Regions from separate parts of the Roseateles sp. DB2 genome, predicted to be linked through region 1. Evidence: predicted binding sites of a transcription regulator. Region 1 holds the regulator's gene; each other region holds the start of a gene.
The links. The regulator FNR, encoded in region 1, switches genes on or off when oxygen is low (the NO sensors DNR and NnrR bind a similar motif). The targets are predictions, from matches to a motif close to TTGATNNNNATCAA.
Positions count from the first base shown of each region.

Region 2: ACS5PK_RS20900 (TraR/DksA family transcriptional regulator) is a predicted target of FNR. The motif match lies at 1,655-1,668, and genes of this name have one in related genera.
Region 3: cobA (uroporphyrinogen-III C-methyltransferase) is a predicted target of FNR. The motif match lies at 7,577-7,590, and genes of this name have one in related genera.

Region 1 is NZ_JBPZGY010000001.1:245,655-255,136, forward strand. Features, by position in the region: gene ccoN (cytochrome-c oxidase, cbb3-type subunit I) at 1-750, shown strand, start outside; gene ccoO (cytochrome-c oxidase, cbb3-type subunit II) at 769-1,395, shown strand; gene ACS5PK_RS01000 (cbb3-type cytochrome oxidase subunit 3) at 1,407-1,586, shown strand; gene ccoP (cytochrome-c oxidase, cbb3-type subunit III) at 1,579-2,493, shown strand; gene ccoG (cytochrome c oxidase accessory protein CcoG) at 2,521-3,984, shown strand; gene ACS5PK_RS01015 (hypothetical protein) at 3,994-4,260, shown strand; gene ACS5PK_RS01020 (hypothetical protein) at 4,292-4,579, shown strand; gene fnr (fumarate/nitrate reduction transcriptional regulator Fnr) at 4,717-5,454, opposite strand; gene hemN (oxygen-independent coproporphyrinogen III oxidase) at 5,633-7,042, shown strand; gene ACS5PK_RS01035 (urease accessory protein UreH domain-containing protein) at 7,137-7,856, shown strand; gene icd (NADP-dependent isocitrate dehydrogenase) at 8,097-9,350, shown strand.
Region 2 is NZ_JBPZGY010000020.1:25,640-35,121, forward strand. Features, by position in the region: gene recG (ATP-dependent DNA helicase RecG) at 1-80, opposite strand, end outside; gene ACS5PK_RS20890 (DUF2799 domain-containing protein) at 177-725, shown strand; gene ACS5PK_RS20895 (hypothetical protein) at 789-1,169, opposite strand; gene ACS5PK_RS20900 (TraR/DksA family transcriptional regulator) at 1,213-1,608, opposite strand; gene queA (tRNA preQ1(34) S-adenosylmethionine ribosyltransferase-isomerase QueA) at 1,803-2,867, shown strand; gene ACS5PK_RS20910 (IMPACT family protein) at 2,868-3,464, opposite strand; gene ACS5PK_RS20915 (substrate-binding periplasmic protein) at 3,464-4,357, opposite strand; gene tgt (tRNA guanosine(34) transglycosylase Tgt) at 4,508-5,668, shown strand; gene ACS5PK_RS20925 (hypothetical protein) at 5,765-6,295, shown strand; gene ACS5PK_RS20930 (PAS domain-containing sensor histidine kinase) at 6,356-8,623, opposite strand; gene ACS5PK_RS20935 (phosphate/phosphite/phosphonate ABC transporter substrate-binding protein) at 8,627-9,482, opposite strand, start outside.
Region 3 is NZ_JBPZGY010000003.1:143,754-153,235, forward strand. Features, by position in the region: gene ACS5PK_RS05680 (c-type cytochrome) at 48-479, shown strand; gene ACS5PK_RS05685 (cbb3-type cytochrome c oxidase subunit I) at 495-1,946, shown strand; gene ACS5PK_RS05690 (CbbQ/NirQ/NorQ/GpvN family protein) at 1,983-2,798, shown strand; gene ACS5PK_RS05695 (4Fe-4S binding protein) at 2,830-3,930, shown strand; gene ACS5PK_RS05700 (nitric oxide reductase activation protein NorD) at 3,930-5,789, shown strand; gene ACS5PK_RS05705 (Crp/Fnr family transcriptional regulator) at 6,010-6,708, shown strand; gene cobA (uroporphyrinogen-III C-methyltransferase) at 6,693-7,526, opposite strand; gene ACS5PK_RS05715 (cytochrome D1 domain-containing protein) at 7,738-9,471, shown strand.

The DNA.
Region 1 (9,482 bases):
AAGCAGGCCGGCCGTCCGGTGTACAGCTACCGCCTGTCCATCGTGCACTTCTGGGCCCTGATCTTCACCTATATGTGGGCGGGCCCCCACCACCTGCACTACACCGCGCTGCCCGACTGGGCGCAGTCGGTGGGCATGCTGTTCTCGCTGGTGCTGCTGGCTCCCTCCTGGGGCGGCATGATCAACGGCATCATGACCCTGTCGGGTGCCTGGCACAAGCTGCGTGACGATCCGATCCTGAAGTTCCTGATCGTGTCCCTGTCCTTCTACGGCATGTCGACCTTCGAAGGTCCGATGATGTCCATCAAGACGGTGAACGCCCTGAGCCATTACACGGACTGGACCGTCGGCCACGTGCACTCCGGTGCCCTGGGCTGGGTGGGCCTGATCTCCATGGGTTCGCTGTACCACCTGATCCCGCGCATGTTCGGCCGCACCGAGATGTACTCCAAGCGCGCCATCGAGCTGCACTTCTGGGTTGCGACTCTGGGCATCGTGCTGTACATCGCCGCGATGTGGATTGCCGGCGTGATGCAGGGCCTGATGTGGCGTGCGGTCAATCCTGACGGCACCCTGGTCTACACCTTCGTCGAGAGCGTCAAGGCCACCTATCCCTTCTACGTCATCCGTCTGTGCGGCGGCCTGCTGTACCTCGGCGGCATGCTGATCATGGCCTGGAACGTCGTGAAGACGGTCGGCGTCGGCAAGGTGCAGGCACAACCTGTCCCCGCTGTCGCGGCTCACGCCTGAGGCAAGGGAGAACTCAACATGGCTAACAACAACCACGCCGTTTCCGGTCACGAGAAGATCGAGACCAGCAACTTCCTGATGATCGTGCTGGTGCTGCTGACGGTGGTCGTCGGCGGCATCGTGGAGATCGTGCCGCTGTTCTTCCAGCGCTCGACCACCCAGCCGGTCGAAGGCCTGAAGCCCTATACCGCGCTGCAGCTGGCCGGCCGGGACGTCTACATCCGCGAGGGCTGCTACAACTGCCACTCGCAGATGATCCGCCCCTTCCGTGCCGAGACCCTGCGCTACGGCCACTACTCGGTGGCGGGTGAGTTCGTCTACGACCACCCCTTCCAGTGGGGCTCCAAGCGGACCGGTCCCGATCTGCACCGCGTGGGCGGGAAGTACAGCGATGAATGGCATCGCATCCACCTGAACAACCCGCGCGACCTGGTGCCCGAGTCCAATATGCCGGCCTACCCCTGGCTCACCAAGGCTCTGGTGGACCCGGCCGACATGGCGCCCAGGATGAAGGCCCTGCGCACGGTGGGCGTGCCCTACACCGATGACGAAATCGCCAAGGCTGGCGAGGACGTCAAGGGCAAGACCGAGATGGATGCCGTCGTCGCCTATCTGCAGGTGATGGGCACCGCCCTGAAGAAGTAAGGAGGCACCCCATGGACGTCAATGACCTCCGCATTGCCTTCACGCTGTTCTCCATGGTGATCTTCCTGGGCATCGTGTCCTGGGCCTTCTCCAAGCGGAACAAGCAATCCTTTGACGAGCTGGGCGGTCTGCCCCTGATGGACGATCAGGCCGCCGGCGCAATCTCCTCCCAAGGAGGCCGCAATGAGTGACTTTTTCTCCAGCGGCTGGTCGACCTTCGTCGCAGCTGCCACCATCCTCGGCCTGGTGCTGTGTCTGGTCCTGCTGATCATCGCCAGCCGCCGCCGCGTGATGGCCGATGACAACACGACGGGCCACGTCTGGGACGTGGACCTGCGTGAGATGAACAACCCGCTGCCGCGCTGGTGGATGGGCCTGTTCGTGATCACCGTGGTGTTCTCGGGCATCTATCTGGCCATGTACCCGGGCCTGGGCAGCAACGAGGGCAGCCTCAAGTGGTCCAGTGCTGGTCAGTACGAGGCGGAGCAGGCCAAGGCCCGCGCGGCCCTGGAAGGCGTGTACGCCAAGTACAAGTCCATGGACGCCGCCGCGCTGTCCAAGGATCCGTCGGCCATGGCCATTGGTGAGCGTCTGTTCGCCAACAACTGCGCCGGTTGTCATGGTTCCGATGCCAAGGGCTCCAAGGGCTTTCCCAACCTCACCGACAACGATTGGCTGTACGGCGGCGCGCACGAGACCATCGTGCAGACCATCAGCGGCGGTCGCAACGGCGTGATGCCCCCGATGGCCGCGGCAGTCGGTGGCCCCGAGGACGTCAAGAACGTGGCGAACTATGTGCTGAGCCTCTCCGGCAGCCCGCACAACTCGATCGCTGCCCAACTGGGCAAGGCCAAGTTCGGCGCCTGCGCCGCTTGCCACGGTCCTGATGGCAAGGGCAACCAGGCCATCGGTGCGCCCAACCTGACAGACAAGGTCTGGCTGCATGGCTGGGGTGAGGACGCTGTCATTGCCATGATCAACAACGGCAAGAACAACGTCATGCCGGCCCACGCCTCGCGCCTGAGCGCTGAGCAGGTCCATGTGCTGGGCGCCTATGTGTGGGGCCTGTCGCAGGGCACCGCCGTCGCCGCAAAGTAAGTTCCTTCGCAACAAGGATTGATCCCCATGAGCAGTAGCAGCGATACCCCCTCCGCAGCAGCGTCCAATGCCCTTGCGGGCGACGATGCCGCCCGTGAGATGGTGTCGCTCTACCAGGCTCAGAAGAAGATCTACCCCAAGGCCGTCAGCGGATGGTTCATCCGCTGGCGCTGGGCCTTGGTCTGGTTCACGCAGCTCCTGTTCTATGGGCTGCCCTGGCTGGAGTGGAACGCACGTCAGGCCGTCCTGTTCGATCTGGGCGCCCGTCGCTTCTACGTCTTCGGCCTGGTCCTGTATCCGCAGGACTTCATCTACCTCACGGCGCTGCTGCTGATCTCGGCATATGCGCTCTTTCTCTTCACCGCAGTCGCCGGTCGACTGTGGTGTGGCTATGCCTGCCCGCAGACGGTCTACACCGAGATCTTCATGTGGATCGAGCGCAAGTTCGAAGGTGACCGCGCAGCCCGCATGAAGCTGGATGCCGCGCCCTGGTCCCTGGCCAAGCTTGGCCGCAAGGGCGGCAAGCAACTGGCCTGGATTCTGCTGGCCGTCTGGACCGGCTTTACTTTCGTCGGCTACTTCACCCCCATCAAGGTCCTTGGGGCTGAGGTGGCAGCCCTGGGCCTGGGGCCCTGGGAACTGTTCTGGGTGCTGTTCTACGGCTTCGCGACCTACCTCTTTGCCGGCCACATGCGCGAGCAGGTCTGCAAGTACATGTGCCCATATGCGCGCTTCCAGAGCGCCATGTTCGACAAGGACACGCTGATCATCAGCTACGACGTCGAGCGCGGCGAGCCACGCGGCTCGCGTGGCCGCAAGATTGACATCAAGGCCGCTGGCCTGGGCTCCTGCATCGACTGCAATCTGTGCGTGCAGGTGTGCCCGACGGGCATCGACATCCGCAACGGCCTGCAGTACGAATGCATCGGCTGCGCGGCGTGCATCGACGTCTGCAATGGCGTGATGGACAAGATGGGCTATCCGCGCGGCCTCGTCCGCTATGACACACAGAACGGCCTCAGTGAGCACCTCAGCCGTACGCAGCTGATCCGCCGCATGTTCCGGCCGCGCGTGCTCATCTACTCCGGCATCCTGGTCCTGATCTGCGTAGCCCTGTTCTGGCACATGCTGACCCGCACGCCTTTCAAGGTCGACGTCGTGCGCGACCGCGCCTCGCTTGCGCGTCTGGTGGATGACGGCTACATCGAGAACGTCTACCGCTTGCAGGTCATGAATGCCACGGAGCAGACGCAGTCCTACACCATCACCGCGGACGGGCTGCAAGGCCTTGTGCTGACGCCGCCCCTGCGTCTGAGCGTCGGGCCTGCCGAGGCGCGCTGGGTGTCCGTGGCACTGCGTCTGCCGCCGCAGACGGCACAATCGGCGGGCGGTGGTGCCCACGAGATCCATTTCCGCATCGTCCGCGATGCCGTGGCTGGCGAAATGCCGAGCCAACTGGTCGAAAAATCCACCTTTGTGGTTCCCCGCTAGGAGCGAAACATGGCTGACATCCAATCTTCCTCACCCGCGCCGCGCGCCTGGTGGCACGAACGCATGATGTGGCTGGTGGTCGGCGGCCCTGCGGCGGTGGTCCTGGCCAGCTTCGTGACCCTGGGCATGGCAATCAAGCATCCGGACCCTGTGATCGAGACGCAGCAGCGTGTCTCTGCGGACAGCGCCGCGGACGGCCCGCAAGCCGCCGCCCTTGCTCCGGCCATCGCAGCCCGTAACCATGCCGCCACCGGCGGCCCAGCGAGCGGCAAGTAAGCCCTCGCAGTCCATCGTGGAGGAGACCGGGATGGGACTGATTGGTGAGAAACCGGGCCCCGCGCGCTGGGCCATGCACATACTCTGGCCGGCCTTCGTGATGGCAGGCGTGACCGAGGCGCTGGTCTTCGCCCTGGTCGACCCCATGGACCTGAGCTGGTTTGGCATGTCACCGGTGCAACTGAGCCGTGAGGCGGTCTACACCTTGAGCTTCCTGGCCTTCTGGCTGCTGATCAGCCTGGCCTCGGCGGTGACGATGCTGCTGGCCACGCTGCCGCCTGAATCTGGGCAGGGGCATCCGAGGCGCTGGCCGCAATGAGCGGTCGGCCGGACCGCTGCCCGAGGCGCAGGTCCACCGATCTGCCGCTGCTTGCCTCACTTGACAGGAGGCGGTAGCTCAGAAAGCACAAAGCCCGCCTTGCAGCGGGCTTTATGCTTGCAGGGAGGAGGGCGCCTTTAGCTGCAGTGCGCGGTGTTCACCAGCTTCTGCAGGCCGTCCTGGTTCAGGATGCGGATCTGGCGCTGCTTCACTTCCAGCAGGCCTTCGTCCTGGAACTTGGAGAAGGTGCGGCTGACTGTCTCCAGCTTGAGGCCCAGATAGCTGCCGATCTCTTCACGCGTCATGCGCAGTACCAGGGCCGAGGCGGAGAAGCCACGGGCCTGCAGGCGCTGGGTGAGGTTCAGCAGGAAGGCGGCCAGGCGTTCTTCGGCACGCATGGAGCCCAGCAGCAGCATCACGCCATGATCACGGACGATCTCGCGGCTCATGATCTTGTGGAACTGGTGCTGCAGGTCGGTGAACTCACGGGAGAGCTCCTCGAGCTGGCCATAGGGGATCACGCAGACCTGACTGTCTTCCAGGGCCACTGCATCGCAGGAATGGCGGTCATTGCTGATGCCGTCCAAACCCAGCAACTCGCCGGCCATCTGGAAGCCGGTGACTTGGTCTCGGCCATCTTCAGAGGAGACGCAGGTCTTGAAGAAGCCGGTACGGACGGCGTAGAGCGACTGGAAGGCATCGCCCGTGCGGAACAGGGTGTCCCCGCGGGATACATTGCGGCGCGTGGCCACCAGGCTGTCTAGCTGGTTCAGGTCCGACTCGGACAGCCCGACGGGCAGGCACAACTCGCGCAGATTGCAGCTGGAGCAGGCGACCTTGAAGGGCTCGATCTTGATCGGGGTCTGGGTATTCATAGGGCTCATTATGGGCTGGGACTGCCGGGGCGGCGAGGGATTGTCAATGGCCGCGACTGCTTCAGGGCAAAGCTAGGACATGACGCTCCTCAAGGCTGCAGCCATTGTTTACCCGGGCTCCTTGATCAATCTTGATACAGGTCAATCAGTGCTTGTGCAGGCTTGGCACAGTGGCGACATGGAAACCATCAACACTGCCGCCCTGCCGGGCATCACCGAGGATGTGCTGCGCCGCTTCGATGTGTCCGGTCCGCGCTACACGTCCTACCCGACGGCCGACCGATTCGTTGAAGCCTTCTCTGTCGAGCAGTACAAGCAGGCCCTGAACCAACGGGCTGACGGCGGGGTGGTGGGAGGCGGGGCGCCCCTGTCCCTCTACATCCACATTCCCTTCTGCGAGTCCGTCTGCTACTACTGTGCCTGCAACAAGGTCATCACCAAGCACCATGACCGGGCCGCAGAGTATCTGGAGGTTCTGGTCCAGGAAATGGACCTGACGGTGACGGAGCTGCGGCGAGCGCAGGCGATATCGCAATTGCATTTCGGTGGAGGCTCTCCGACCTTCCTCAGCGACGAGGAACTGACGGGGCTGATGGAGGCGATCAAGCAGCGCTTCAAGCTGGCGCCTGGCGCCGAGGTGTCGATCGAGGTCGACCCCCGCACCGTCACCGAGGCCCGCCTGAAGCACCTGCGCCAGCTGGGCTTCAATCGCCTGAGCTTTGGCGTCCAGGATTTCGACCCGGAAGTGCAGAAGGCCGTCCATCGGGTGCAGAGCTATGAGATGGTCGAGAGCCTGATGCAGCAGGCGCGCGCCCTGGGCTTCGAGTCCACCAATGTCGACCTGATCTATGGCCTGCCCCAGCAGACGCCGGAGAGCTTCCGACGCACCATCCAGCAGGTGGCGACGCTCAGGCCCGATCGCATCGCGCTGTACGGCTATGCCCACCTGCCCACGCGCTTCAAGCCGCAGCGACGCATCGATGCCAGCCAGTTGCCGGTTGCCGCCTCCAAGCTGACCATGCTGTCCACTGCCCTCAGCGGCTTCGTGGGGCATGGGTATTCCTACATCGGCATGGACCACTTCGCGCTGCCCAACGACTCGCTGGCAGTCGCCAAGCGTCAGGGGCGGCTGCATCGCAACTTCCAGGGCTACAGCACGCAGCCGGACTGTGACCTGATCGGCCTGGGCGTCTCAGCCATCGGCCGCGTGGGTGCCACGTACAGCCAGAACGCCAAGACGCTGCCCGAGTACTACGACGCCATCCGCCAGGGGCAACTGCCCATCCAGCGCGGCCTTGCGCTGACCCGCGATGACCTGGTGCGCCGGGCCATGATCATGGCGCTGATGTGCCAGGGCCGCGTGGAGTTCGAGTCCATCGAGCTGGCCCACCTGATCAAGGTGCGTGAGTACTTCCGCGCAGAGCTGGAGCAACTGTCTTCCATGCAGGAGACGGGGCTGGTCGTGCTTGAGCCCGAGGCCATCCAGGTTACGCCGCTGGGCTGGTACTTCGTGCGGGCGGTGGCCATGGTTTTTGACCGCTATCTTCAGGCTGACCGCACGCGCGCGCAGTTCTCGCGCATCATCTGAGGGGAGCGTTCCCCTCATTCGTGACCAGCCGCCCTGGCTCAGAAGGCGTTCGGGCACCGAGGCTCACCACCCACACTTCGCATCATCGCCGCCTATGGAAGCAGCTCTCGTCGGCTCGGCCCTGCTCATGGGTCTGGCTGGCACCCCGCACTGTGCCGTAATGTGCGGCGCCCCGTGCGCTGCGCTGAGCCAAGGCTCGCCGCGCAGTGCTGCCCACTTTGGCTTCCAGTTCGGGCGCCTGCTCAGCTATGGTGTGGCCGGTGCGGTCGCGGCGTCCAGCGTCTCGCTGATGGCGCACTGGGGGCAGACGGTGGCCTTGCTGCGACCCTTGTGGCTGCTGCTGCATCTCGCGGCCCTGGCGTTGGGCATCTATCTGCTCTGGAAGGCGCGGCAGCCGGCCTGGCTGTCTGCACTCGGGCGCGAAGGCAGTCGCGATGGCGCCATCCCACTCGCCGCGCTGGCCGCGGGCGGCCCTGCGCTGAGCACGCCGCAGCGCCCGCGCTGGCGCGCCCTGCTGGCGGGCCTGGGCTGGGTGGCATGGCCTTGCGGCCTGCTGCAATCGGCCCTGTTGCTGGCCGCCCTGGCCAATGGCGCCCTTGGCGGCGCGGCCGTGATGGGTGCCTTCGCGATCAGCTCCGGCCTCGGGCTGGCACTGGGGCCGGCCATTCTGTGGAAGCTGCTGGGCCTGGGCCAGGTGGAGGAGGGGCGCGGCATGCGCTGGGCCACCCGCCTGGGTGGGCTGGGCCTGGTGCTGAGTGCGGGCTGGGCGCTGGGGCATGGTGTCTGGGCGCAGGTTCAAGCCTATTGCGCCTGATCACCCATGAACATGCCTTCAGCGGGCTTCATCTGCAGGTATTGCGCCGATCTGGCGCCGGGCTGCCGACCCCCATGGGAACGCCCCGGAACGCTCCATGCCGGACTGCGGGTGAAACCGCATTGAAACGCCAGACTGCAAGGCGTATCAGGCCCGTGAAAGCTCTGCTGGCATAGAATCGATTTCTTTATGGCGGCACCCCGCCGCATCCAACCTCGCGACTAGCGGAGACGACTACACATGTACCAACACATCAAGGTGCCCGAAGGCGGGCAGAAGATCACGGTCAACGCCGACTTCTCCCTGAATGTGCCCGACCAGCCGATCATTCCCTATATCGAGGGCGACGGCACGGGGTTTGACATCACGCCGGTGATGATCAAGGTCGTCGACGCAGCCGTTGCCAAGGCCTACGGTGGCAAGAAGAAGATCCACTGGATGGAGATCTATGCCGGCGAGAAGTCGACCAAGGTCTACGGTCCCGACGTCTGGCTGCCCGAGGAAACCCTGCAGGTCCTGAAGGACTACGTGGTCTCCATCAAGGGTCCGCTGACCACCCCGGTCGGTGGCGGCATCCGCTCGCTGAACGTGGCGCTGCGGCAGGAGCTGGATCTCTACGTCTGCCTGCGCCCGGTGCGCTACTTCAAGGGCGTGCCTTCCCCCGTGAAGGAACCGCACAAGACGGACATGGTCATCTTCCGCGAGAACTCGGAAGACATCTACGCCGGCATCGAGTTCGAAGCCCAGAGCGACAAGGCCAAGAAGCTGATCGCCTTCCTGCAGAACGAGTTCGGCGTCAAGAAGATCCGCTTCCCGGAAACCTCGGGCATCGGCATCAAGCCCGTGTCTCAGGAGGGTACCGAGCGTCTGGTGCGCAAGGCCATCCAGTACGCCATCGACAATGACAAGCCCAGCGTGACCATCGTGCACAAGGGCAACATCATGAAGTTCACCGAAGGCGGCTTCCGTGACTGGGCCTACGCCCTGGCCCAGAAGGAATTCGGCGCCGAGCTGATCGATGGTGGCCCGTGGTGCAAGTTCAAGAACCCGAAGACCGGCAAGGACATCGTGGTCAAGGACTCCATCGCTGACGCCTTCCTGCAGCAGATCCTGCTGCGCCCGGCCGAGTATTCGGTGATTGCCACCCTGAACCTGAACGGCGATTACGTGTCTGACGCCCTGGCTGCGCAGGTTGGTGGCATCGGCATTGCCCCGGGCGCGAACCTGAGCGACTCTGTCGCCATGTTCGAAGCCACCCACGGCACGGCACCGAAGTACGCCGGCAAGGACTATGTGAACCCCGGTTCCGAGATCCTGTCTGCCGAAATGATGCTGCGCCACATGGGCTGGCTGGAAGCGGCGGACCTGATCATTGCCTCGATGGAGAAGTCCATCCTGTCCAAGAAGGTCACCTACGACTTCGCCCGCCTGCTGGATGGCGCCACGCAGGTGTCCTGCTCTGGATTTGGTCAAGTCATGATTGACAATATGTGATGACGGCGGCGCTTGAGCCGCCTCTCACAGCAAGGCACCTTCGGGTGCCTTTTTTTCTGCCTGTACACCGATCACGCTTGGTGGCGACAAAACTCGCGGAAGGGCGCGAGGGCTTTTGCGCATGAGCAAACG
Region 2 (9,482 bases), on a different contig from region 1:
GTGGCGGCAGCCGGGGCTGGGGCCTCACGGGACGCAGGAGGCCGGGTGGACGGGTCGGGGTCGGCGGACATGGGCGGCATTCTGCCTAAGCCGGGGGGCGGCTGCCGGCGGCTGTCGTCTGGAATCGGCGAAGATGCGTTGGTGCAAGACCTGACAAATGATCAAGGAGCCTGGGAATGATCAGCAAGCGCGCATGGGGATGGGGCATGGCGACGGCCATGGTGGCCTTGCTGGGCGGCTGCGCCAGCATGAGCGAGGGCGAATGCCAGCGTGCCGACTGGTACCAGAAGGGCGTGCAGGACGGCCGCGACGGCCAGGCGCGCGACCGCGTGGAGGACCATGCCAAGGCCTGTGCCAAGGTGGGCATCAGCCCGGACGAGACCCGCTGGCAGGCGGGCTGGGCCGAGGGCCTGCGCCGCTACTGCCGCCCCGCCAACGGCTGGCAGCTGGGACTCAAGGGTGAGTACTACCGCGGCGTCTGCGCTGACCAGGCCGATGGCGAAGACTTCGAGAACAACTACCAGGCCGGCAAGCGCGTCCATGACATCGGCCAGCAGCTGGATCGCAACTACCGCGAGATGCAGCGCCTGGAGCGCGACCTCGCCGACGCCAAGACCGACGAGGAGCGCAAGCGCCTGCGCAGCCTGCTGCGCGAGCTGGACATCGAGCAGCAGCGCCTGCGTCAGCGTCAGCGCATGGAGATGCTCTCCGCGCCGCGCTCCTGACCCGCGGCGCACAAGGCATGACGCCCTGGCGGGCCAGGGCGTCATGGGGGGATGCCGGAGCGATCAGGTCGGTGTGGGTACGCCGGCCATGCGGTCATGCTTCAGGAAGTACTGGCGGGCCAGGGCGACCAGCTGCTTGTCGCTGGGATGATCGACGGATTCATAGCCCACGATGGACGGCTGCAGCGCGGCGCGGTGCTTCTCCACGTAGTGCTTGAAGTCCTTTTGCGCCGTGGATGAGCCCACGACCAGGACTTCCTGGATGCCGGCGAGGGCGTCGCAGACATCGGCGTAGAACTCATGCTCGCTGCGCACCGTGCTGCCGTGCTGCTTGGTGTGGTGGGTGTGCGCCTTGACCTTCTCGGCCTGCACATGCTCGGCGTCGAACTGCAGGATGTTGGCGCTGTGATGGTCCAGCCAGACGACGGCGTGGAAAAGGCTCATGCGGGGCTCCTGTGAAAGAAAGGGGTGGAAAACGGGGCCAGGCTCAAAGCGTGGCGTGGTGGGCGCCGCCGCCGCGGGCTTCCGCGGCGGACTGGCAGTCGATGCAGCGGGTGACCTGGGGGCTCAGCCGCAGTCGGTCGAAGGCAATCGCCGCACCGCAATCGGCGCATTGGCCGAAGTCGGGGTCCTGCAGGCGCTGCAGGGCGGCGTCGATGTCCCGCAGGGCCTGCAGGGTGGCATCGCTGCGGGCGAGGTCCACCTCGCGATCGGCCTCATGGGCGGTCTCGCCGTCGGTGTCTTGCAGCAGCTGCTCGCGGGCATGGGTGACGCGATCCGTGCCGCCCAGCTGCAGCTTCAGCTCGCCTTCCAGGCGGCTGCGCTGGGCCTGCAGGGCGGTCTCGAGAAGGCTCTTCTGGCCTGGGGTCAGGGATGTGCTCATGGGAAGCTCCTTGACTTCATGGTGGCACTGCGGCGGCCGGGTCACGTTGATCCGCGTCAAGCCTCCTGTGGGCATGGAACAATCCGCCGTTGGCGCGGCATGCGCAGTCGTGCATGCAGCCTTGCGGCCCTTCTTGTGGCGCGCCACGTCCTTGCAACCCCTTTTTGGCACGGGTCCGTCCGGCCCTCAAAACCATGAGCAGCACTTCCTCTGCCGCGACCCGCGAATTCAGCGTCAGCGACTTCGATTTCGAACTTCCTCCCGCACTCATCGCCCAGCACCCGGCGGCTGAACGCAGTGCCTCGCGCCTGCTGGACGGCCGCAGCCTGCCTCCGGTGGATCGCGTCTTTCGCGAGCTGCCGGGGCTGCTGAACCCGGGCGACTTGCTGGTCTTCAACGACACCAAGGTCATCAAGGCCCGCCTCTACGGCGCCAAGGCCAGTGGCGGCGCAGTGGAGGCGCTGATCGAGCGCGTGCTGCCCGGCACGCAGGAGGTCTGGGCACACATGCGCGCGAGCAAGAGCCCCAAGCCCGGCGCGGTGGTGCGCTTCGCCGACGCCTTCGACGCCGAGGTGCTGGGCCGCTGCGGCCCCGACAACGGGCTCTTCCATCTGCGCCTCTCGGGCGATCCCTTCGAGCTGCTGGAACGGCATGGCCATGTGCCGCTGCCGCCCTACATCACCCATGACGACAGCGCCGACGACGTGCGCCGCTACCAGACCGTGTTCGCCCGCGCGCCCGGCGCCGTGGCCGCGCCGACGGCGGCCCTGCATTTCGACGAAGGCGTGCTGGCCGCGCTGGCCGCCCGCGGCATCGACACGGCCCATGTGACCCTGCACGTGGGCGCCGGCACCTTCCAGCCGGTGCGCGTGGAGAAGCTCACCGAGCACCAGATGCACAGAGAGTGCTTCGAGGTGCCGGCGGCCACGGTGGAGGCCATCGCCGCGACCCGCGCCCGCGGCGGCCGGGTCGTCGCGGTGGGCACGACCACGCTGCGCGCCCTGGAGTCGGCGGCACGCGGCGGCACGCTGCAGGCGGGCGCCAGCGAGACGAGCATCTTCATCACGCCAGGCTTCCAGTTCCGCGTCGTGGACCGCCTGGTCACCAACTTCCACCTGCCCAAGAGCACGCTGATGATGCTGGTCTCGGCCTTCGCGGGCTACGAGCACGTGATGGCCCTGTACCGCCATGCCATCAGCGGCGGCTACCGTTTCTTCAGCTATGGCGACGCGATGCTGCTGGAGCGTCGGGAGGGCTGATCAGCCCTCGTCCGGCGCCAGCCAGCCCAGCCGCCCCTGGCAGGCTTCGTTGAGCCGGGCCTGGAAGGCGGCGGCCTGCGGCTCGGGCAGGGCCAGGTTCATCTCGACCATGGCCCCGTGCTGCACGTCCAGCAGCCGCGCCTGCGCCAGCTCGATCTCGCGGCGCAGCAGCCCTTCCAAGGAGTAGGGCAGGGTGCAGCGCAGCAGGGCCTGGCGCACGCGGGGAATCTTCTGCGCCTGCAGCAGGGCCTGGGCGATGCTGTCGGTGTAGGCCCGCACCAGGCCGCCCGCGCCCAGCTTGACCCCGCCGAAATAGCGCACCACGGTGGCCAGCACGCCGTCCAGGTCCTGGTGGCGCAGCACGTCCAGCATGGGCCGGCCGGCGGTGCCGCCGGGCTCGCCGTCGTCATTGGCCGCCGACTGGCCGCCTGCCAACAGGGCCCAGCAGACATGGGCGGCGCCGGGATGCTGCTGCTTGAGCTCGGCCACGCGGGCCTGGGCCAGGCTGCGGTCGGCACAGGGTTCGACGCAGCCGATGAAGCGGCTTTTCTTGATCAGCAGTTCGCTGTGGACGGGGGAGGCCAGGCTGAAGGGCATCAGGGCATTGTCCCTCCTGCGGGCTCGGTGCTTCGGCTCTTGCGCAGGCCCGCAGCGGGGGGCGGCAGGTCCGGCCGCAGATCCGGTCTCAAGTCCGGACGCATCTCGCGCGCCATGCGCTCGCCCACATGCCTGCGGAAGATGGCCTCGATGCTGCCATCGGCCACCAGCGATTCCAGGGCCTGGCGCAGGCGCTGGCGCTCGGTCTCTGACAGCCGCGCCCGCGACATGATCAGGCCATGGACGACGCGGTCCTGCGGCGCCCAGTCCAGCACGGCCAGTTGGTTCATCAAATCGGGCTTCTGCAGCATGGGGCTCCAGGAGGTGGGCAGGGCCAGCATCAGGTCGGCCCGGCCGGCCAGGAAGAGGCGCAGGACGGTGTCGAAATCCGCCGCCTCCACCAGGCGCCCCTGCTCTCGCAGCTGGCTGATGAAGCTGTCAAAGCCCGGGCCATGGCGGAAGGCCTTGACCACCACGACGCGGCGGCTGGGGTCCGCCAGGAAGGCCGCGGGCGTCGGCAGGCGCTGGGCCAGTTCCTTGCGCATGAGGGCGAAGTTGCGGGTCTGGAAGTAGGGCACGAAGTCGGCGAAGCGCTCGCGCTCGGGCGTGGCGATGCCGGACACGCTGAGGTCCAGGCTGCCCGTGGCCAGGCGGTCCCAGATGCGCACCCGTGACTCCAGCTGAGGCCTGAACTCGCACTGGCTGCGTTGCTGCAGGGCCTGGACCACGTCCTTGTCGATGCCCGAGAAGCCGCCGTCATCGCGGTGGTAGAGCAGGCCCAGCTCGTAGAAGGCCAAGGTGTAGGGGCCGCAGGGCGGCGCCGCTCTTGCGGCAGGCGGCAGCAAGGCCAGCAGGCCAGCGAGCAGCAGGGAAGGCAGGGGAAGGAGAGACATGGACGCGCTCGGGCAGGACGGCCGCTGGCCGGTGTCTCCCTGTTTTTCCCCAGTGTAGGAGTCTGTGGCGGATGAGGAAAGGCACCGGCATCTCTTCGCGGGGGGCGCCCGGCTTGCCCCGCCGCGGATCACCCCTGCGACAATTGCCGCATGCTGAAGTTCGAACTCCTCAAGACCGAGGGCCGCGCCCGCCGCGGCCGCATGACGCTCAACCACGGCGTGGTGCAGACCCCCATCTTCATGCCCGTGGGCACCTACGGCACTGTCAAGGGCGTGATGCCGCGCTCCCTCGAGGAGATGGGCGCCCAGATCATCCTGGGCAACACCTTCCACCTCTGGATGCGGCCGGGCCTGGACATCATGAAGCAGTTCGGCGGTCTGCACCGCTTCGAGCGCTGGGACAAGCCCATCCTCACCGACTCCGGTGGCTTCCAGGTCTGGAGCCTGGGCGAGATGCGCAAGATCAGCGAAGAAGGCGTCAAGTTCGCCTCGCCCGTGAATGGCGACAAGCTCTTCCTGACCCCCGAGATCTCCATGCAGATCCAGACGGTGCTGAACTCCGACATCGTCATGCAGTTCGACGAGTGCACGCCCTACGAAACCAAGGGCCACATCACCACCGAGGCGGAAGCGCGCAAGTCCATGGAGATGAGCCTGCGCTGGGCCAAGCGCTGCCAGGACGAGTTCAGCCGCCTGCAGAACCCCAACGCCCTGTTCGGCATCGTGCAGGGCGGCATGTACGAGAACCTGCGGGACCACTCCCTGGCCGGCCTCGTCGAGCTGGACCTGCCGGGCTACGCCATCGGCGGCCTCTCGGTGGGCGAGCCCAAGGCCGACATGCTGCGCGTGCTCGAGCACACCGGCCACCAGCTGCCCGCGAACAAGCCGCGCTACCTGATGGGCGTGGGCACGCCCGAGGACCTCGTGGAAGGCGTGCGCCAGGGCATCGACATGTTCGACTGCGTGATGCCCACCCGCAACGCACGCAACGGGCATCTTTTCACCCGCTTCGGTGACCTTCGCCTGCGCAACAGCCGCTACAAGAGCGATGAGCGCCCGGTGGACGAAACCTGCAGCTGCTATACCTGCAAGGGCGTGACGAACGCCGACGGCAGCGTCAGCGGCGGCTTCAGCCGTGCCTATCTGCACCACCTGGACCGCTGCGGTGAGATGCTGGGCCCCATGCTCACCAGCATCCACAACCTCCACTACTACCTCAACCTCATGCAGGAAGTGCGCGACGCCCTGGACGCCGGCGACTTCGAAGGCTTCCGCGCCCGCTTCGCGGCGGACCGCGCACGCGGCGTCTGAGTTCGCCAGGCCTGCCGCCATGAGCGCCCGCGCCGCCATGCACCCGACGCGCGCATGGCTTTTGGCAGAGTGCGCCCTGCGGCGCATCATGGGTTCATGCTCAAGCTGCTGATCGCCCCGCTGCGCTGGCTGGGCCGCCTGCTGATGGCCCTGTTCATCCTCTTCGAGGAATGGGGCTGGGTGCCCCTGCAGCGGCTGATGGCCTGGCTGGCCCAGTGGCCGCCGCTGAAAGGGCTGGAGGACCGCATCCGGGCCCTGCCGCCCGGGCCGGCGCTGGCGGTGCTGGTGCTGCCTTTCCTGCTGGCCATCCCCGTCAAGCTGCTGGCGGTCTGGCTCATGGCCTCGGGCCGCGCGCTGCTGGGCCTGCTCCTTATTCTGACGGTCAAGTTCGGTGGCACGGCCCTGCTGGCCCGCCTCTTCCTCCTGACCCAGCCCACGCTGATGGCTCTGCCCTGGTTCGCCCGACTCTACGGGCGCTGGACCGCCTGGAAGCAGGGCGTGCTGGACTGGCTGCACGCCACCCTGCTGTGGCGGCAGGCGCGGGCGATCAAGCGCCAGCTGAAGCAGCGCTTCAAGCGCTGGCGCCAGCAGTGGCGGGCCCTGATGCACGGCGGAGCCTCGTCCTGAGGGGCGCCGGGGAGGGCTGGTAGCAGCCCGGTGCTCGCCCTCCCGGTCCGCCCGCCTGGCTCATGCGATGAGCGAGCGCTCCGGCAGGGCCAGCGTGACGCAGGTGCCTACGCCCGGCTCACTGCTCAGCGTGAGACGGCCTTCCATCAGCTCGATGATCTCCTTGACGATGGCCATGCCCAGGCCGGTACCGGGGATGGCACCGGACTTGTCGGCGCGGTAGAAGCGCTCGCTGACGTGGGCCAGTTCCTCGGCCGTCATGCCGATGCCCCGGTCCTGGACAGCGACTTCCAGCTGGGCCCCGCCGCCCTCGCGCCGGGCGCGCGAGACCGTCACCCGCACCTCGCCGCCCGCCGGCGAGTACTTGTAGGCGTTGGACAGCACATTGCGCAGGGCTTGCAGCAGCTTGGCGCGGTCGATGCGGACCTGCGCGCCGCCGACGTCCGGAGCGAGCTCCAGCCGCGGCGGCTCGCGGCCGTCGGCGGGCTGGAAGTCCTGCACCAGCTCGGTCAGCACCGGCGCCAGGGCCAGTTGCTCGTACTGGAAGTCCTTGCCGCGGCGTGCCTCCATGCGGGAGAGGTCCAGCAGCTCGTTGAGGATGTGCATCATCGCCTCGCTCTGGCGGTGGATGCGGCCCAGCACGTCCTTCAGGCGCTCCGGCGAGGGGGTGCGCATCATCAGCAGCTCGGAGAAGCCGTAGATGCTGGTCATGGGGGTGCGCAGTTCATGTGCAGCCGTGGTCACGAACTCGCTCTTGAGGCGGTCCAGCGCGACCTGATGGCTGAGGTCGCGGATGTGCAGCACCTGGCGTATGGTGCTGCTGCTGCCGCGATGAAGGGCCAGCTCCAGCACCCGGTCGCGCGGCTGGGCCAGTTCGATGGACTGGCGGCGGTCGGCGAGCTGGTCTATGGCCAGCGCGCTTTGCGAGTCCACGCAGCGCGCCTGCAGCGTGCGGGACAGCCCGGCCTTGTCCAGGCCGAGGATGTCGGCGATCTCGCAGCCGGTGAGCGTCTCGAAGGCGGGGCTGGCGTAGTGCACCGTGCCGTCCGTGTCGAAGGCCACGAAGGCATCCGGGCTCAGCGCGAAGATGGCCTCCAGCTGGGCGGACTGGCTGCTGAGCTGCTGGACCAGGTCGGCCACCAGGCGTGAGAGGTGCTCGATCTCGGACGGCGCCTCGTCATGCAGCTGCAGCAGGTGGGAGAGGTTGCCGCGGCTGCGGTGCTGCTCCAGCAGCTCCCGCATCGAGCGCATGGCCGCTGCGCGGGCCGACAGTTCCTCCTGCAGCTGTGCGGCCAGACGCTGCTCCGCGCTGACGTCGCGCAGGGCATAGACCCAGCCGGCCACCTGCCCGTCGCCCGCCCGCACCGAGGAGCGGCTGACCGACACGATGAGCGGCTCGCCCCGCGGCCGCTGCAGGACCATCAGGCCACCGGCTTCGTCTCCTTCGTCACTTTCGACGTGCAGGTGAGGCATGAGGCTACGCAGGCTGCGGCCCAGCAGTGCCTGCGGGCTGCTGCCCAGCCAGTCCGCCAGCACCGGGTTCACGAGCACCAGCTCGCCTTGCGCATTGGTGGTGGCGATGCCGTCGGCAATGGCAGACAGCGTCACCGCCGCCTGCGCGCGCTCGGCCTGCAGGGAGGCGGCGGCCTTGTTGAGGATCTCGAAGGTCTGGCGGAACTCCAGGGGCGCGGCGGCGTCGTCCGCCATGCTGGCGAGCGCGCCGCCCTGGGTCTGCAGCTGCTGGCCAAAGGCCTGGATGCGGCCCAGGTTTCCCAGCCAGCGCTTGAGCGGAAACCACACCAGCACCACGCCGCTGGCCAGGGCGCTGAGGGCCAGGGCCAGGGCGAGCAGGCCCTGACGCCAGATCTCGCCGGCCACGTGCTGGGTGTGGAAGCTCAGGCGCAGCACGCCGTAGTCCCGCCCGCCCACGTTGATGGGCAGGTTGGCATCCACCAGCTCCTCGTTCACCCGCCGCATCAGCCAGGCCGGGGCGCCCAGCCCCGGGTGTTCCTGGCGACGCACGTCGATGAGGGCGCCCTTCATGTCGATGAACTTGGCCCGGTCCAGGGCCGGGTGGTCGATGGCGCGCTCCAGCTGGCGCTTGATGGTGTCGTAGTCCCCGATCACCGCGGACTCGCCGACGGCCGGGCTGATCACGGCGGCCAGGGCGTCGACTTCGATGATGGCCTGGTCCATGCTGCTGCGCGCGGTGTACCAGACGAAGCCGCCAAAGCCCAGCCCCACGAACAGCAACATGGCGGCCGAGTGCAGCAGGAAGACCCGAGCCACCAGGCTCTGGGGCAGCAGGGCGCCGAGGCGAAACGCCATGGCTCAGCGCAGTTGGGCCGGGGCGGTCTGGTAGAAGCGGCGGTAGGCGGCGTACTCGCTGCCATCGGAGGCAATGAAATGCGCCTCGCCCGTCAGGCCCAGGGCCTGCGAGCCCTGCTCCAGGATGGCCAGGCCGCGCGGGTCCTTGTGCATGTTCACGAAGGCGCGGGCCACGGCCTGCATGTCCTTGTCGGGCACCCGGGCCGATGCCATCAGGGCCAGGTCATGCAGGGCATCGGAGCTCCACAGCACGCGATAGGCCTTGCCTTCACGCCGGGCGTGGCTCTCCGCCAGCTGGGAATTGGCGCCGCATGCGGCCACCTTGCCGCTGTAGAGCTGGGTCAGCGCGCCGTCCATGTTGCCGCCGAAGACCACGCGCACATTGATCTTGCGGTTGAGCAGCTGCGCATAGTTGAACTTATAGGCCACCAGCGCCTCGGGGCCGGGGAAGCTGACGTCCTTGCCCTCCAGCTGGGCGAGATCCTTGATGGGCGAATCGGCCGGCACGACGATCTGGGCGTGGATGGGCGGCGTCATGCGCCGGCCGAAGACCCGCCAGCCCAGCTGCTCGCGCTCCGGGCTGAAGAGGTGGTTGCTGAAGACGAAGTCCACCTCCTGGGCCAGCACATAGCTGGTGGTGTCCGCCGAGGTGCGGCCCAGCTTCAGCGCCAACTTCACCCCGCTCTTCTCCGACACGTAGGCAATGATGGGGTTCCAGTAGGTGGCCATCAGCGGGATGCCGGCCTGGTTGACGGGGGAGAAGTTGTAGACCTTGTCCTGGGCCAGGGCGGGCGTGCCCAGGGCGGCGAGGCCCAGGGTGGATCCCAGCTGGCGCAGCACGGTGCGGCGGGCGGCATCA
Region 3 (9,482 bases), on a different contig from region 1:
GCCCCCTAGTCTTGCGCCCATCTGTTTGATCCACGCAAGGAGGCCCCATGAGTCAGGGCAGCGGTTTCACCAAGCAGATGGCACGAAACATGTTCTGGGGCGGTTCTGTATTTTTTGCCCTGCTGTTCGCGGCCATCGTGTTCCACACGGAGCAGCGCATCCCGCAGCGCTCCAACGCGCAGGCCATCACGCCCGCGGTGGTCGCAGGCAAGAAGATCTGGGAGACGCGCAACTGCATCGGTTGCCACACCCTCCTGGGCGAGGGTGCCTATTTCGCGCCTGAGCTGGGCAATGTCTACAAGCGCCGTGGCGGCGAGTTCATCAAGGCCTGGATGAAGGCCCAGCCCACGCACGCGGAAGGGCGCCGCCAGATGCCGCAATTCAACCTGGACGAGCAGCAGCTCAATGATCTGGTCGAGTTCCTCAAGTGGACCGGCGAGATCAACACCGAGCAGTGGCCCCCCAACATCGAAGGCTGAGGAGGCGCACCCATCATGACCGCACTCAAGTACAAATCCCAGGCAGTGGCGAAGTACTACTTCATCGCCGCCCTGGCCCTCTTCACTGGCCAGATCCTCTTCGGGCTGGGTCTGGGCCTGCAGTACCTCGTCGGGGATTTTCTCTTCCCCTACATTCCCTTCAACCAGGCACGGATGGTCCACACCAATCTGCTGATCGTGTGGCTGCTGTTCGGCTTCATGGGGGCGGCCTACTACATGGTGCCGGAGGAGTCCGAGACCGAGCTGCACAGCCCCAAGCTGGCGCTGGCCCTGTTCTGGATCTTCCTCGTCGCCGGGGCGCTCACCATCGTGGGCTACCTGGCCGTGCCTTACGCCAAGCTGGCCGAGCTGACGGGCAATGACCTGCTGCAGACCATGGGGCGCGAGTTCCTGGAGCAGCCGCTGCCCACCAAGCTGGGCATCGTGGTCGTGGCCCTGGGCTTCCTCTACAACATCAGCATGACCGTGCTGAAGGGCCGCAAGACGGCCATCTCCCTGGTCCTGCTGATGGGCCTGTGGGGCCTGGCGCTGATGTTCCTGTTCAGCTTCGTCAATCCGCACAACCTGGTGCGGGACAAGATGTACTGGTGGTTCGTGGTTCACCTCTGGGTGGAAGGCGTCTGGGAGCTGATCCTGGGCTCGCTGCTGGCCTATGTGCTGATCAAGACCACCGGCGTGGACCGCGAGGTGATCGACAAGTGGCTGTACGTGATCATCGCCTTCGCGCTGATGACGGGCATCCTGGGCACCGGCCACCACTTCTACTTCATCGGCCTGCCCGGCTACTGGACCTGGATCGGCAGCATCTTCTCGGCGCTGGAACCCATCCCCTTCTTCATGATGACGGTCTTCGCCTTCAACATGGTGCAGCGCCGCCGCCGCGAGCATCCGAACCAGGCAGCCGTGCTGTGGGCCGTGGGCACCTCGGTGATGGGCTTCCTGGGGGCGGGCCTCTGGGGATTCATCCACACGCTGTCGCCGGTCAACTACTACACCCACGGCACCCAGGTCACCGCGGCCCACGGCCACCTGGCCTTCTACGGTGCCTACGTGCTGGTGGTGATCACGCTGATCAGCTACGCCATGCCCATCCTGCGCGGTCGCATCGCCAACAGCCAACGTGCGCAGAACATGGAGATGTGGAGCTTCTGGATCATGACCGTCTCCATGGGCGTGATGGTGCTGGCCTTGACCGGCGCCGGCATCCTGCAGGTCTGGCTGCAACGCATGCCCACCGAAGGCGCGATGAGCTTCATGGCCACCCAGGACCAGCTGCGCTTCTTCTACTGGGTGCGACTGGCCGGCGGCGTGGGCTTCCTGCTGGGCTTGCTGGCCTATCTGTCGAGCTTCTTCATCGGCGGTGAGCCGCTGACGCAGGCCGACGCCGACGCCCGCGGCGGTGGCTTGCTGCGTGCCCAGCCCTCGCAGCGCGTGCGCGATCTGTGACCGACCTGTGATGGACCTGTGAACGAGGAGGACCCGGTGGACAGACTCCAGGCAAGCGCCGCCCAGCTGGGGCAGGGTGAACTGCCTTTCTATGCGGAGCAGGGAGAGGAATGCCGGGTCTTCGCGCATGCGCATGCTCAGCGCCTGCCCCTGCTCATCAAGGGGCCCACGGGCTGCGGCAAGACGCGCTTCGTCGAGCACATGGCGGCCCGCCTGGGCCGCCCCCTCATCACGGTCAGCTGCCATGACGACCTCACGGCGGCCGACCTGGTGGGCCGCTTCCTGATCCAGGACGGTGCCACCGTCTGGAGCGACGGGCCGCTGACGCGGGCCGTGCGCCAGGGCGCCGTCTGCTACCTCGACGAGGTGGTGGAGGCGCGCCGCGACACCACGGTGGTGCTGCACCCGCTGGCGGATGACCGCCGCATGCTGCCCATCGAGCGCACCGGCGAGCAGATCGCCGCGGCGCCCGGCTTCATGCTGGTCATCTCCTACAACCCCGGCTACCAGAACCTGCTCAAAAGCCTGAAGCCCAGCACGCGCCAGCGTTTCGTGGCGCTGCAGATGGGCTATCCGGCGCCCGAGGTGGAGCAGCGCATCGTGCAGACCGAATCAGCCTGTGACGAGCGGCTGTCCCAGCAGCTGGTGCGCCTGGCCTCGGCGCTGCGCCGACTGGGCGAGCATGACCTGGAAGAGACCGTCAGCACCCGGCTGCTGGTCGCCGCAGCCCGCCTGGCCGTGGCCGGCCTGCCGCTGCGCCTGGCGGTGCAGACGGCCATCGTGGATGCGCTGACCGACGAGGCCGACACCGCAGCCGCACTGGCCGAGGTCGTGGAGGCCGTCCTGGTGTGACTGGGTTGACATGGAGCAGCCTCCCTCTGCCATGCTGAAGCCCGCCAGGGGCAGCGGCCGCTCGGCGCCTTCCCAGCGCCTGCGCCGCGGCCTGCAGCTGGGCTTCTTCCTGCTGTTCGTCTCGGCGCCGCTGCTGGACCTGCTGCGCTTTGACCTTCACGAGACGCAGCTGTGGCTCTTCGGCCAGCCCTGGCATCTGGGGCTGGACGCCGTCCAGCATGGCCGGGCCAGCGGCGCTGACGCCGCGCTGAACCTGCTGCTGAAGGCCTTGCTGCCCATCGTAGGCGTGGTCGGCAGCTTCCTCTTCGTGGCCTGGCGCTACGGCCGGCTCTACTGCGGCTGGCTGTGTCCGCATTTCTCCATCGTGGAGCTGCTCAACGGGCTGCTGCACCGCGCCATCGGCAAGCTCTCGCTGTGGGACCGCCTGCCCGTGAAGCGAGCCGGGCGTAGCCCGGACGGCCGCTGGTGGCCGGTGTTCGGCCTGGCCTGCGTGCTGATGGGCTTTGTGTGGGCCATCACCCTGGCCAGCTACCTGCTGCCGCCCCGGGAGCTGTGGAGCGGCCTGTGGAACGGCACGCTGACGCCCAACCAGGTGCGCTTCATCGGCATCGGCACCCTGGTGTTCAGCGCCGAGTTCGCCTTTGCCCGCCATCTTTTCTGCCGCTTCGGCTGTGCCGTGGGCCTGTTCCAGAGTCTCATGTGGATGGCCAATCCGCGCGGCATGGTGGTGGCCTTCAAGCGGGAGCAGGCCCGGGACTGCAAGTCCTGCGACATCGCCCCCGGCCTGTCCGGCTCAGCCTGCGACGCCGCCTGCCCCATGCGCCTGAACCCGCGCAACATCAAGCGCATGATGTTCTCCTGCGTGCAGTGCGGCCAGTGCCTGGATGCCTGCGAAAGCTCGCAGGGCCGGCGTGAGAAGGCACCGCTCCTGAAATGGCAGGTCGGCCTGGAGGCCGTGCGCGAGACTTTGCGCCAAAAGAGGTTGGAGGCCCTGCAGCAGGCAGCACCCGGTGACATGCCGCCCGGGCGCGAGACCGCCAGCTCCGCCACCAACGCCGGCACCAGCTCCGGCACCAACTCCGCCACCAACTCCGCCACCAACGGCACACGCCCCGACCGGGAGGCCGCCTGATGGAAGAGTGGGTAGGCAAGACCTGGCACCGCTGGGTGACGCGTGCCGCCGAGCAGGGCCATCCCGAGGCCGCCGCGGAGCTGGCACAGGTGCAGCGCGCACTGGGCCTGCTGTTCCGCGCCGGCGGCGGCTCGCATGCCCTGCGCCTGGCAGAAGCCCAGGCCCTGCGCCATGGCGGACCGCGCGGTTGGCTGCAGCGCCTGGCCGGCAGTGAGCAGCGTGCTGCCCAGGCCCAGCTGGGGCCCGAGGTGCTGGCGCTGCCGGCCCGCCTGGACGTGTTCGCCGATCCCGCCCTGAACCGCGGCCTCTACCTTTGGCTGGCGGCGCTGTCGTCCTGCTGGGAGGCTGGCGGTGTCGACGAGGCCGGGCAGGGCGGCTGGCTGGCCGCCAATGTGCGCGCCACGGCCCTGGCGCTGGAGCGCTTCCCGGGCCTGGCCGAGCTTCATGAGCGCCTGCTGGATGCCCACCTGCGCCAGCGGCCCGACCCGGACACCATGGGCGCCGACGCAGCTGCCGAGCGCCTGCTGCGCCAGGCCCTGCAGGCCCGCGGCCGCCTGGACGCGCTGCCTGCGGCCGCGCAATCGCTGGAGCCCGAGGCCCTGGCCGCCGTGTGGCTGTGGCTGCAGCCGGCCCCGGCGACGGCGGCCATGCCGGTTCGCAAGGATGCACCGCCGCCCACCAGCGGCAGCAAGGCCGCCCAGGACCGCCAGCGCCGCAGCGCCCGGCGCAATGAGGACAGCAGCAGCAGGCAGGGCCTGATCCTGATGTTCCGGGCCGAGTCTGTGCTGTCCTGGTCTGAGTTCGTCAAGGTCAACCGCGCGGGCGATGACGACCCGGACAGCGACGCCGCGGCCGTCGCCAACGATATGCGGCAGCTCGACGTGGCCGAGGGCGGCGAGACCCTGGCCTCGCGGGTGCGCTTCGACCTGGACCTGCCCAGCGCCGCTGCGGACGACGCCCCCGTCGGTCTGCCCGAGCGCCTGCCCGAGTGGGACTGGAAGGCGCGGCAGCTGCGCGAGGACTACTGCGGCCTGCAGCGCTTCGTCGCCGCCCGGCCTGAGCCCTGGCTGCCGCCACCAGCCCTGCGTCTGCTGGGCCAGCGCATGCGGCGCCGCCTGGAAGTGCTGCGCGCGGCACCCCGATGGCAGAAGGGCCTGCCCCAGGGGGACGAGCTGGACCTGGACGCCTGGGTGCGCTACGCCAGCGAGACGCGTTTGCAGGGCGACCGGCGCGCGGCGGAGTCACCACCCGTCTTCCAGCAGGCGCAGCGGCAGGACCGCAGCCTGGCTTGCCTGCTGATGGCCGATCTGAGCCTTTCCACCGATGCCTGCGTGCAGGGCGAGACGCGGGTGATCGACGTGATCCGCGATGCGCTCTACGTTTTCGGCGAGGCTCTGGCCGGCCTGGGCGATCCCTTCGAGATGCTGGGCTTCTCCTCGGTCAAGCGCCAGCAGGTGCGCATCCAGCAGCTCAAGGGCTTTGAGGAACGCTGGGGGGCGGTGCCCCGCCACCGCGTGGGCGCCATCAAGCCGGGCTTCTACACCCGCATGGGCGCGGCCCTGCGCCATGCCACCGAGCGCCTGGCCGAGCGACCCGAGCGCCAGCGCCTGCTGCTGCTGCTGACCGACGGCAAGCCCAATGATCTGGATCATTACGAGGGCCGCTGGGGCCTGGAGGACACGCGTCAGGCCGTGCTGGCTGCGCGCGAGGCGGGGCTGAGCCCGATGTGCATCAGCATCGACGAGGGCCCGGCCGACTACCTGCCCTATCTCTTCGGCCAGCAGGGCTTCGTGCACCTGCGGCGGCCGCAGGAGCTCGTCAGCAGCCTGCCTCGGCTGTATGCGCGGCTGGCGGCCTGAGTGCTGTCTGCCTGAGTGCTCAGCGATCTCGGCGAGGTGGCCAGCAGGGTGCCGCCTCAAACGCGGTACGTCCGAGGAACTAGGGCACCACAACAGCCCCATCGTTCGGAAGAACTAGCCGCCGGTCGTACTTGATCCGCCTCAAATCGGCGGGGAGTGCGCTCCACAGAATCGCGTCCGTCAGACCTGCAAAGGTCGCCAGCCATTCCGGGAGCCCCCCATGCCAGCCACCTTCGATCTCCCCCGCTACCTGTCCGTCCTGCCGCTGTTCGGCGACATGCAGCCCCAGGAGCTGCAGGCCCTGGCCCAGCAGGGCTGCCAGCTGCATCGCATGGGTCGCGGGGAGACTGTGTTCCGCGTGGGCCAGTCCTGCGATGCCTTCCATGTGGTGGTGACGGGGCAGGTCAAGCTGTATGCGTTGTCGCCCAGCGGAGCCGAGAAGGTGATTGAGCTCGTGGGCCCAGGCAACAGCTTCGGTGAGGCCCTCATGTTCACCGACCGTCCGCACATCGTGAATGCGCAGACGCTGTCGGAATGCCTGCTGCTGTCCATCAGCAAGGCGGCGGTGATGGAGGAGATTGCCCGCGACCCGCGCTTTGCGCTGCGCATGCTGGCCGGTGTCTCGCGCCGCCTGCACGGCCTGATCCGCGATGTGGAGTCCTACTGCCTGCACAGTGGCATCCAGCGCGTGATCGGCTTCCTGCTCAGCGAGCAGGACGACGACGACTATGGGGATGGAGAAACGCTCACCGTGTCGCTCCCCGTGAGCAAGGCCACCATCGCTTCGCGGCTCTCGCTGACGCCGGAGTACTTCTCGCGGGTGCTGCACGAACTGGAGGCGGAAGGCTTGATCCAGATCGATCGCCGCGACATCCGCATCCTCAACACCCGCGGCCTGGCTTCCTACCCCTTGCAGTGAGTGGCCTTCATCGCGGGTGCCAGCTGCTCATGCAGCGCGGCCACCTCGCCGATGATCAGCAGGGCCGGTGGCTTCACCCCATGCAGCCGGGCCAGCATGGGCAGGGTCTGCAGGCTGCCACGCAGGCAGCGCTGCTGCGGGGTGCTGGCCTTCTCCACCAGCGCGGCCGGCGTGTCCGGCGACAGGCCGTGGCCGATCAGCTGCTCGCTGATGATGGCCAGGCTGCCCAGGCCCATGTAGATCACCACGGTCTGGCGCGGCCGGGCCAGCATGTCCCAGTCCAGGTCCACGGACCGCGGCTCGCCGTCCACGGCCTCGCGCAGATGCCCGGTGGCGAAGACCAGGGAGCAGGCGTGGTCGCGATGGGTCAGCGGGATGCCCGCCAGCGCGCCCGCGGCCTGCGCAGCGCTGATGCCGGGAATCGTCTCGAAGGGAATGCCGGCGGCAGCCAGGGCCTGTGCCTCCTCGCCGCCACGGCCGAAGATGTAGGGATCGCCGCCTTTGAGCCGCAGCACCGCGCGGCCACTGCGGGCCAGGCGGATCATCAGCTCGATGATGCCTTCCTGGGTCAGCGTGTGGTGGCCGGCTTCCTTGCCGACATAGATCAAGTCCGCGTCATCGCGGATCAGCTTCAGCACGTCCTTGGACACCAGGTGGTCGTAGAGCACCAGCGTGGCCTGGCCAAGGGCGCGAGCAGCCTTGACCGTCAGCAGATCGGGGTCACCAGGGCCTGCGCCGACCAGCGTGACCGGCGCGGGCTGTTCCGCGCGGGCGCTGGTGTGGGTCGAGAAGTACAGCGGCTCGTCGAGTCGGCTCATGAGGCTCTCCTTGGATGAGCCCATTGTGAAAAGGGGCTCTTGTGGCGTCCTTGAACCAGTTCAAGGACGCCAGGGGCGGCCGGCGGGACGATGGCTTCGCTCGAACCAGGCACACGCAGCCCCTGTCGAGCCCAGCAAAGTCTGGACGATGTGCTGCCTCTGGGGCGCCGCCCAAGTGTTTGTTGGGCCCCGTCCCTGTCGGAGTGGAGTGATGAAGACACCGCAAAGTCCCCGGTTCGCCGTGATCAGCGTGGCCGCCCTGGCCCTGCTGGCCAGCCTGCATGCTCAGGCACAGGATGCCAAGAAGAGCGTGACCCCCGCGGAGGTGAACTACCAGGCAGGCGCCTCGCCCCTGGCCAGTGAGCCCATGTACCAGAGCAGCAATCCCAAGGCGCCGGCGATGACGCAGGCGGAGTTCGAGCAGGGTCGCAAGATCTACTTCGAACGCTGCGCCGGCTGCCACGGCGTGCTGCGCAAGGGCGCCACCGGCAAGCCGCTGACGCCGGACATCACGCTGGCCAAGGGCACCGACTACCTGAAGATCTTCATCGCCTACGGCTCGGCCGCCGGCATGCCCAACTGGCTGACCTCGGGCGAGATGAACGACAAGGAAGTCGATCTGATGGCCCGCTACATCCAGCAGGACCCGCCCATGCCGCCGGAGTTCGGCATGGAGCAGATGAAGGGCACCTGGAAGGTCCTCATCGACCCGTCGAAGCGCCCGACGAAGAAGATGAACAGCTACAACATCGACAACATCTTCTCGACCACGCTGCGTGACAGCGGCGAGGTCGCGCTGATCGACGGCGATACCAAGAAGATCATCAACATCGTCAAGACCGGCTACGCGGTGCACATCTCCCGCACCTCGGCGTCCGGCCGCTATCTCTACGTGATCGGTCGTGACGCCAAGGTCAACATGATCGACCTGTGGATGGAGAAGCCCGACAACGTGGCCGAGATCCGCGTGGGCCTGGAAGCCCGTTCGGTGGACACCTCCAAGTACAAGGGCTACGAGGACAAGCTCGCCATCGCCGGCAGCTACTGGCCGCCGCAGTACGTGATCATGAAGGGCGACACGCTGGAGCCGCTGAAGATCGTCGCCACCCGCGGCATGACGGTGGACAAGCAGGAGTACCACCCCGAGCCGCGCGTGGCCTCCATCGTGGCCTCGCACTTCAAGCCCGAGTTCGTGGTGAACGTCAAGGAGACCGGCAAGACGCTGATGGTCGACTACTCCGACCTGAACGCCCTCAAGACCACCGAGATCGGCACTGCCCGCTTCCTGCATGACGGCGGCTGGGACTCCAGCAAGCGCTACTTCATGGTGGCCGCCAACCAGAGCAACAAGATTGCCGCGGTGGACGCCAAGGAAGGCAAGCTGGCCGCGCTGGTCGACGTGGACAAGATCCCTCACCCGGGCCGCGGCGCCAACTTCGTGCACCCGAAGTTCGGTCCGGTCTGGTCCACGGGCCACCTGGGCTCCGAGGCCATCTCCCTGATCGCCACCGATCCCAAGGGTCACAAGCAGTACGCCTTCAAGCAAGTGGCCGTGCTCAAGGGGCAGGGCGGCGGTTCGCTGTTCCTGAAGAGCCACCCCAAGAGCCAGCACCTGTACGTGGATACGCCGCTCAACCCGGATCCCAAGCTGTCGCAGTCGGTCGCCGTGTTCGACATCAAGAACCTGGACAAGGGCTACACCGTGCTGCCCATCGCCGAGTGGGCCGACATCAAGGACGGTGGCGCCCAGCGCGTCGTGCAGCCCGAGTTCAACAAGGCCGGTGACGAGGTGTGGTTCGCCGTCTGGTCCGCCAAGGACAAACAGTCCGCGCTGGTGGTCGTCGACGACAAGACGCTGAAGCTCAAGGCCGTCATCAAGGACCCGCGCCTGATCACGCCGACCGGCCACTTCAACGTCTACAACACCCAGCACGACGTGTACTGAGTGAAGCAGGC